Regions from separate parts of the Clostridium lapidicellarium genome, predicted to be linked through region 1. Evidence: riboswitches for the same ligand, from Rfam matches in the RefSeq annotation. Region 1 holds a riboswitch; the other holds the start of a gene.

The links. Region 1 has a riboswitch for S-adenosylmethionine ahead of thiS (sulfur carrier protein ThiS). Riboswitches for the same ligand answer to the same signal wherever they lie in the genome.
Region 2: linked by a shared signal. The riboswitch ahead of metK (methionine adenosyltransferase) and the one ahead of thiS (sulfur carrier protein ThiS) in region 1 are both predicted to bind S-adenosylmethionine.

The regions. Positions count from the first base shown of each region.
Region 1 covers NZ_JBGFFE010000004.1:107,034-110,454, reverse strand. The annotation lists gene AB8S09_RS04945 (ferredoxin-like domain-containing protein) at 1-109, opposite strand, end outside; gene AB8S09_RS04940 (M67 family metallopeptidase) at 124-534, opposite strand; gene AB8S09_RS04935 (HesA/MoeB/ThiF family protein) at 540-1,370, opposite strand; gene thiS (sulfur carrier protein ThiS) at 1,360-1,575, opposite strand; SAM riboswitch class I at 1,714-1,819, opposite strand; gene trpE (anthranilate synthase component I) at 2,305-3,421, shown strand, end outside.
Region 2 covers NZ_JBGFFE010000002.1:214,169-217,589, reverse strand. The annotation lists gene AB8S09_RS03030 (rod shape-determining protein) at 1-67, shown strand, start outside; gene yyaC (spore protease YyaC) at 79-612, opposite strand; tRNA gene AB8S09_RS03020 (tRNA-Thr) at 869-944, shown strand; tRNA gene AB8S09_RS03015 (tRNA-Tyr) at 949-1,033, shown strand; tRNA gene AB8S09_RS03010 (tRNA-Val) at 1,053-1,128, shown strand; tRNA gene AB8S09_RS03005 (tRNA-Tyr) at 1,163-1,247, shown strand; SAM riboswitch class I at 1,305-1,415, shown strand; gene metK (methionine adenosyltransferase) at 1,486-2,661, shown strand; gene recD2 (SF1B family DNA helicase RecD2) at 2,794-3,421, shown strand, end outside.

The DNA of each region.
Region 1 (3,421 bases):
CCCTGAAGGCTTTAAATCTTACGGGATCTATTTTATCATTTAAATATTCTTCAGACTTTTCTTTTATGTCTTCTATGGATTTGTAATGATCTTCATTTATTTCTATCATAATTTCACTCCTTTTTAAATTATTTTGTATTCAGGTTTTTTAACATTTTTGTCCTTGTCAATTTTAAATAAGTTAAATACCGGCTTTTCTTTTTCAAGAGATAAAATTCCATATAATATTTTATCATCAAAAGCGAGCCTTTTATCTTCTTTGGATGGTCTGGAAGGTGAATACGGGTGGGAATGATAATTTCCAATCATACTGAGCTTTGCAGTTCTCATAAGTTTTACAGCTTTGAACTGTTCGGCGGGATCCATGGAAAAATGCTTACTGCTGTGATCCTTATTCGTCAAAACATATATTTTTTTTATGAGAATATCTTCGCCGTGGTTTAATCCTGCAAGATAACCACAGCATTCATCTGGAAATTCATTTCTGGCCTGCTCTAAAATTTTTTTATACTGTAGTTTGTCTATATATATCATAACCGTCACTTGCTCGATTTCTCTGTTTTAAGATCACAAGCAGCCTGCTTATAGTCTATCAATTTTTTTATCGTGGGGTGATCACCGCATACTTTACAGCTTTTGTTTTTAGATACCTTTATTTTTCTAAACTCCATTTTAATCGCATCGTAAGTTAAAAGGTATCCGGCAAGATTGCTTCCAATTTTGAGTATGTACTTGAGAGCCTCTGTTGCCTGAAGTGTTCCTATAATTCCACCCATTACGCCCAGAACACCTGCTTCCCTGCAGCTTGGGACGACATTTGCTGGAGGCGGCGATTGAAAAATACATCTGTAGCATGGAGTGCCATTATCAGGTATGTAAGTGGTGAGCTGTCCTTGAAATCTTATTATTCCCCCGTGGGAAAATGGTTTCTTGGAAAATACACAGGCATCATTTATTAAAAATTTGGCTGGAAAATTATCTGTACCATCTATTATGAAATCATAGTCCTGATCTTTTATTATATCCAGTATATTGTTTGAATTTACAAGCTCATTATAAGTTATTACATTTACATCCGGATTCAATTTGTTTATGGTTTCCTTTCCGGATTGAACCTTGGGTTTTCCAACGTCTTTTGTCTGGTGTATTATCTGCCTTTGAAGATTTGAAAGATCAACTACGTCTCCATCTACGAGACCCAAAGTCCCCACTCCTGCAGCGGCAAGATACATTGCAGCCGGCGCTCCCAAACCTCCTGTACCTATTATGAGAATTTTTGAGTTCAAAAGTTTTTCCTGGCCTTCTACACCTACCTCAGACAGAATTATATGTCTTGAATATCTTTCTATCTGATCTTCGCTAAAATCCAATGTTTCCACCTCCCATGAAGTATAAAAAATCAATCTTGTCATTTTCTTTTAAAACAGTACTGCTGAAATTGTTTCTGTCCACAAATTCATCGTTTAACTGTACGGAAACCATATCCGGCATTTTTACATTTTCTGTTTTTAAAACTTCTGTTACAGTCACCCCTTTCTTTATGTCCTTGCCTTTTCCATTAATTGTTACTTTCATAGTACCCTCCTTATTGATGAATATAGGATTTTATCTTTTAACCGTTTTGGGAAAAAGACTTTATATTTATATCTTAAGACTTTGACAAAATAAAAAACTTTCCTGTTTTATAATTTACAAGAAAGTCATTTTATAATTTTCTCATCTTTCAGGTAAATTATATAACCTGTTGGAATTGGCACCTTTGAAATAATCAGGTTGCCGGGCGTCATAGGGCCAGTCCCTCTGCCTCTCTTGATAAGAATTCAATATTTAATTTATTAAATACTAACACATTTAAAATAAAATTGTCAATAAACGTAAAAATCATATTGACAATTTTGAGAAAGTGGTATATTATATAAAATAATTCAATTTCTAAAACTTATGAGAGGAAAGAGTAGATAGAGGAATTTAGTTTAAGCGAGTCCGGGGCAGTGAGAGCCGGGTGCTGTAGCCTGTATTGAATGGGTCTTCGAGGTGCCCTGCGAAATGATAGTAGCAGGAGACGGTAGTCTACCGTTAAAAAGACAGGGTATCGAGTAAAATCCGTACCTGAATGAGATAGTTTGTAAATAGGTGGTACAGCGAAATTTTGCATTTCGTCCTTTTGGATGGAATGCTTTTTTTGTTTATCAAAATCTATTTTTCAAATTAATAATGGGTGGCACCGCGGTCATTTCGTCCCAGTTTGTGGATGAAATGGCCTTTTTGCATTTAATATCAATTTATTTGGAGAAAGGTGGTAAAATGATAAATTTGTCTGAAGGGGAGTTTTGCAGTTATAAAAACTTGAAGAAGAATTTTCCGCTGTTCATGAAAAGCAGCGGGGATGAGACGACTCCTATAAGTATTTATTACAGTTTAGCCGGAAAAAATAAATTTCTGCTTGAGAGCATACATTCTGAAAATGAGATAGGCAGGTATTCTTTTATAGGTGTGGATCCATATATGAAAGTGAGAAGTTGTGGAAACGACATATGTGTGGAAAAAAAAGGTTCATTAGAGAAAGTGAAAGGAAAAGTACTTGATTATATTAGAAAATATTTGAATGTTCCCTATGAGACTTTAGGCCTTTCCATTCCGTTTACAGGAGGGGCAGTAGGGTATGTGGGATATGATATTGCAAGGCAATACGAGAAGCTGCCTGATGAAAATAAAGATGATATTCAGACTCCGGAATCCTATGTGATGTTTTATAAAAAGTTTATCTGCTATGATCATTTCAAACATGAAATTTATTTCATTTACAATTTTATGAAAGGGGATAGTGTGACTTATCATGAGGTAGAATTTCAGCTGGAACAGTTAAAAAATATGGTAGGCAGGGGAAATTCATTTCATGAACTTGAGGGAAAAAATGCGGCAAAACATGTTACTTCCAATGTTACGGAAGAAAGATACTGCAAAATGGTGGAAAAGGCCAGAGAATATATAAAGGCAGGCGACATATTCCAGGTGGTTTTGTCCCAGAGGCTGAAGTCAAAGAGTATTTCCGATCCCTTTGACGTGTATAGAAGGCTCAGATCTGAAAATCCATCCCCTTATCTGTTCTATATTGATTTTGGAGAATTTAAGATAGCAGGGTCGTCACCTGAAAGTCTTGTATCTGTGAAAAACGGAAGAGTGACCACCAATCCCATAGCGGGCACAAGACCAAGGGGTAAAAATGTAAAGGAGGATATAAAACTCAGGCAGGAACTTTTAAGTGATGAAAAAGAGAGAGCAGAACATGTCATGCTGGTGGATCTGGGAAGAAACGATATAGGAAAGATAAGTGAATTTGGTAGTATAAATCTGGATAAATTTATGGACGTAGGCTTTTGTTCCCATGTAATGCACATAGTTTCAAAGGTGTCAGGCAGGC
Region 2 (3,421 bases), on a different contig from region 1:
GGTTCTCGGATATTTGGATAAGATGGAAGTCGTTTTTACAGGTGATGACATAACCTTGATAGATTAAATATGTCATAGCTACATTTTGTGATTATAGAGATAATATGAATGAATTAGTGAATGAAGTATTACTTCAGCCATATTTAGGATTAGATTTAGACGTATATTACTGCTGCTGCTGAATATACCTTCACTATTGTTTGAATCAACTATCCCTATTATTGATGAATCTCCTACGTTTGGGAGAGATTTTCCCACCCCTTTACCAGGGTGTACGGGAAAATCTCTTGCTTGTATTTCACCAATGGATTCAATCTCGCCCAGACAGGCATCAATTCCTATGATACTGTTGTGGGGATGAAGTGATTTTATGCTGTTTAATTTATTTTCAATATTTAAAGCATGTATTGGTTCTGAGATTGTGCCATAGACGGGAAGTGGGAAATTTTTACGATTTAACAGGGTACCTACTAGGGGGCCGAGGCAGTCTCCTATGTATCTGTCTGTGCCGATGCACACTATAATGTTATCTTTATTTATATGATCTTTCAAGAAATAAGCTAAGTCGTAGTATGCCAGCGGGTTTTTATAATTTGATTTTATTTTACTCAATACATTCACCTTCTTTTATGCATGCAGTGCTTATGATAATATTTATGGGGTACACTATATATAATCTATATGATTGACTCATGTAAAATATTAGATCTAAATTATATGTATATGATTTTAAAAGAGATGTTGAGTTATAAAGAGAAATAAGCAGTTAATATTGAATTTCAATGGAATATGAAATTTGAAAATAACCTTATAAAAATGTATACTAAACTACGTTAAACGTTAAACATCGTTGTATTTATTACAATGTGCTGGCATAGCTCAGCTGGTAGAGCAACTGACTTGTAATCAGTAGGTCGTGGGTTCGAAGCCTACTGCCAGCACCAATGTGGAGGAATTCCCGAGCGGCCAAAGGGGGCAGACTGTAAATCTGTTGTCAGTGACTTCGATGGTTCGAATCCATCTTCCTCCACCAATAATGATGTTAAGATTACGGGCGCATAGCTCAGCTGGGAGAGCATCTGCCTTACAAGCAGGGGGTCACAGGTTCGAGCCCTGTTGTGCCCACCATTTTTATAATGAATTCTATATCAGTACAATATGTGGAGGAATTCCCGAGCGGCCAAAGGGGGCAGACTGTAAATCTGTTGTCAGTGACTTCGATGGTTCGAATCCATCTTCCTCCACCACAAGAGCACTGAAAAGTGTTTTTTATTTTGTGAATATTGTAAGCTTACCGTAAAAAACTCTTATCCAGAGAGGTGGAGGGAAAAAGGCCCAATGAAACCCGGCAACCAGGGAAAATTTTTAAATTTACCAAGGTGCCAATTCCTGCAACGTGATTTGCAAGATAAGAGAGCTGTTAATTATTTAACCTCTTCTTATTGGAAGAGGCTTTTATTTTTACATGATGTGGAGGTATTGAAAGTGAGAAAGTTATTTACATCTGAATCAGTTACAGAAGGACATCCGGATAAAATGTGTGATCAGATTTCAGACGCTATTCTAGATGCCATATTGGAGAAGGATCCTTATGGCAGGGTAGCATGTGAAACTGCCACTACTACAGGAATGATATTAGTTATAGGAGAAATATCAACTAATTGTTATGTTGATATTCCTAAAATAGTAAGGAAGACCGTAAAGGAAATAGGATATACCAGAGCTAAATATGGATTTGATTGTGATACCTGTTCTGTAATGACTTCTATAGATGAGCAGTCATCAGATATAGCTTTGGGAGTTGACAAATCCCTGGAGGCTAAAAGTGGACAGATGGAGGAAATAGATGACATAGGAGCGGGAGATCAGGGTATGATGTTTGGATTTGCAACTAATGAAACTCCTGAATACATGCCTATGCCCATATGTTTGGCCCACAAATTGGCAAAGAGGCTGGCACAGGTTAGAAAGGACGGTACATTGAAATATTTGAGACCGGACGGCAAGACCCAAGTAACCATAGAATATGAAGATGATAAACCGATTAGGGTTGACAATATAGTGGTATCTGCCCAGCATGATGAACGGGAAGCTAAAGAGCAGATTGAAAAAGATATAATTGAAAATGTCATAAGACCAGTTGTACCATCCAAATTTTTGGATAAAGATACTAAATATCTTATAAATCCTACAGGAAGGTTTGTGGTTGGAGGCCCCCAGGGAGATTCGGGACTCACAGGGAGAAAGATAATAGTGGATACATATGGCGGATATGGAAGACACGGCGGCGGTGCATTTTCAGGAAAAGATCCGACTAAAGTAGATAGATCCGCTGCTTATGCTGCAAGATGGGTGGCAAAGAATTTGGTAGCTGCAGGCGTGGCGGATAAATTAGAAATACAACTTGCCTATGCTATAGGGGTGGCAAAACCAGTGTCCATAAATGTGGATACCTTTGGTACAGGAAAATTGCCAGCAAAGAAAATAGTTGATATAGTGAAGAGGGTATTTGATTTGAGACCTGCTGCTATAATAAAAGATTTGAATTTAAGAAGACCCATATACAGGCAGGTTGCAGCCTATGGACATTTTGGCAGGACGGATATAGATTTGCCTTGGGAGAAATTAGATAAGGTTGACGAAATAAGAAAATATATTTAGATATAAAGGGAAGTGCCTTGAAATTATTTTTAAAAATAGTTTTACAGCACTTCTTTTTTAAAGTTAAATTGATGTGTTATAATTGTATTCAGAGATATAGAATTTGATAGTTATTTAATTGGGAGAGATTCTATGCAGGATTTACAGGGAATTATAGAGGATATAATATTTCAAAATAAGGATAATGGATATGTAGTTGCTAAAATGAAAGAAGAAGAAAATACGGTAACTATAGTAGGATGCATACCCTATATTGTTGAAGGACAGAATCTGAAAGTCCTGGGAGAATGGGTACAGCATCCCCATTTTGGACGCCAGTTTAAAGTTCAGGTTTGTGAGGAAATAACACCTAACACCGTTACTGGTATAGAGAGATATCTGGCATCTGGAGTTATATCCGGCATAGGACCTGTTACTGCCAGAAAAATAGTAAAGAAATTTGGAGAGAATACTCTTCATGTACTGGATGATGACATAAATAGATTAAGGGAAATTGAGGGCATAGGAGAGAAAAAAATAGCTTTAATATCAAAATCATATTCTAAACAAAATGAAATACGAAATATAATGATTTTTTTACAAACTTATGGTGTAACTCCAAATCAATGTGTGAAAATACACAAAAAATTTGGAGGCGATTCTGTGCGTAAGGTAAAAGAAAATCCCTATATACTTACAGAAGAAATTGCCGGAATAGGCTTTAAAACAGCTGACAGAATAGCTAGCAGCCTTGGAATAGAAAAAAATTCTGATTTCAGGA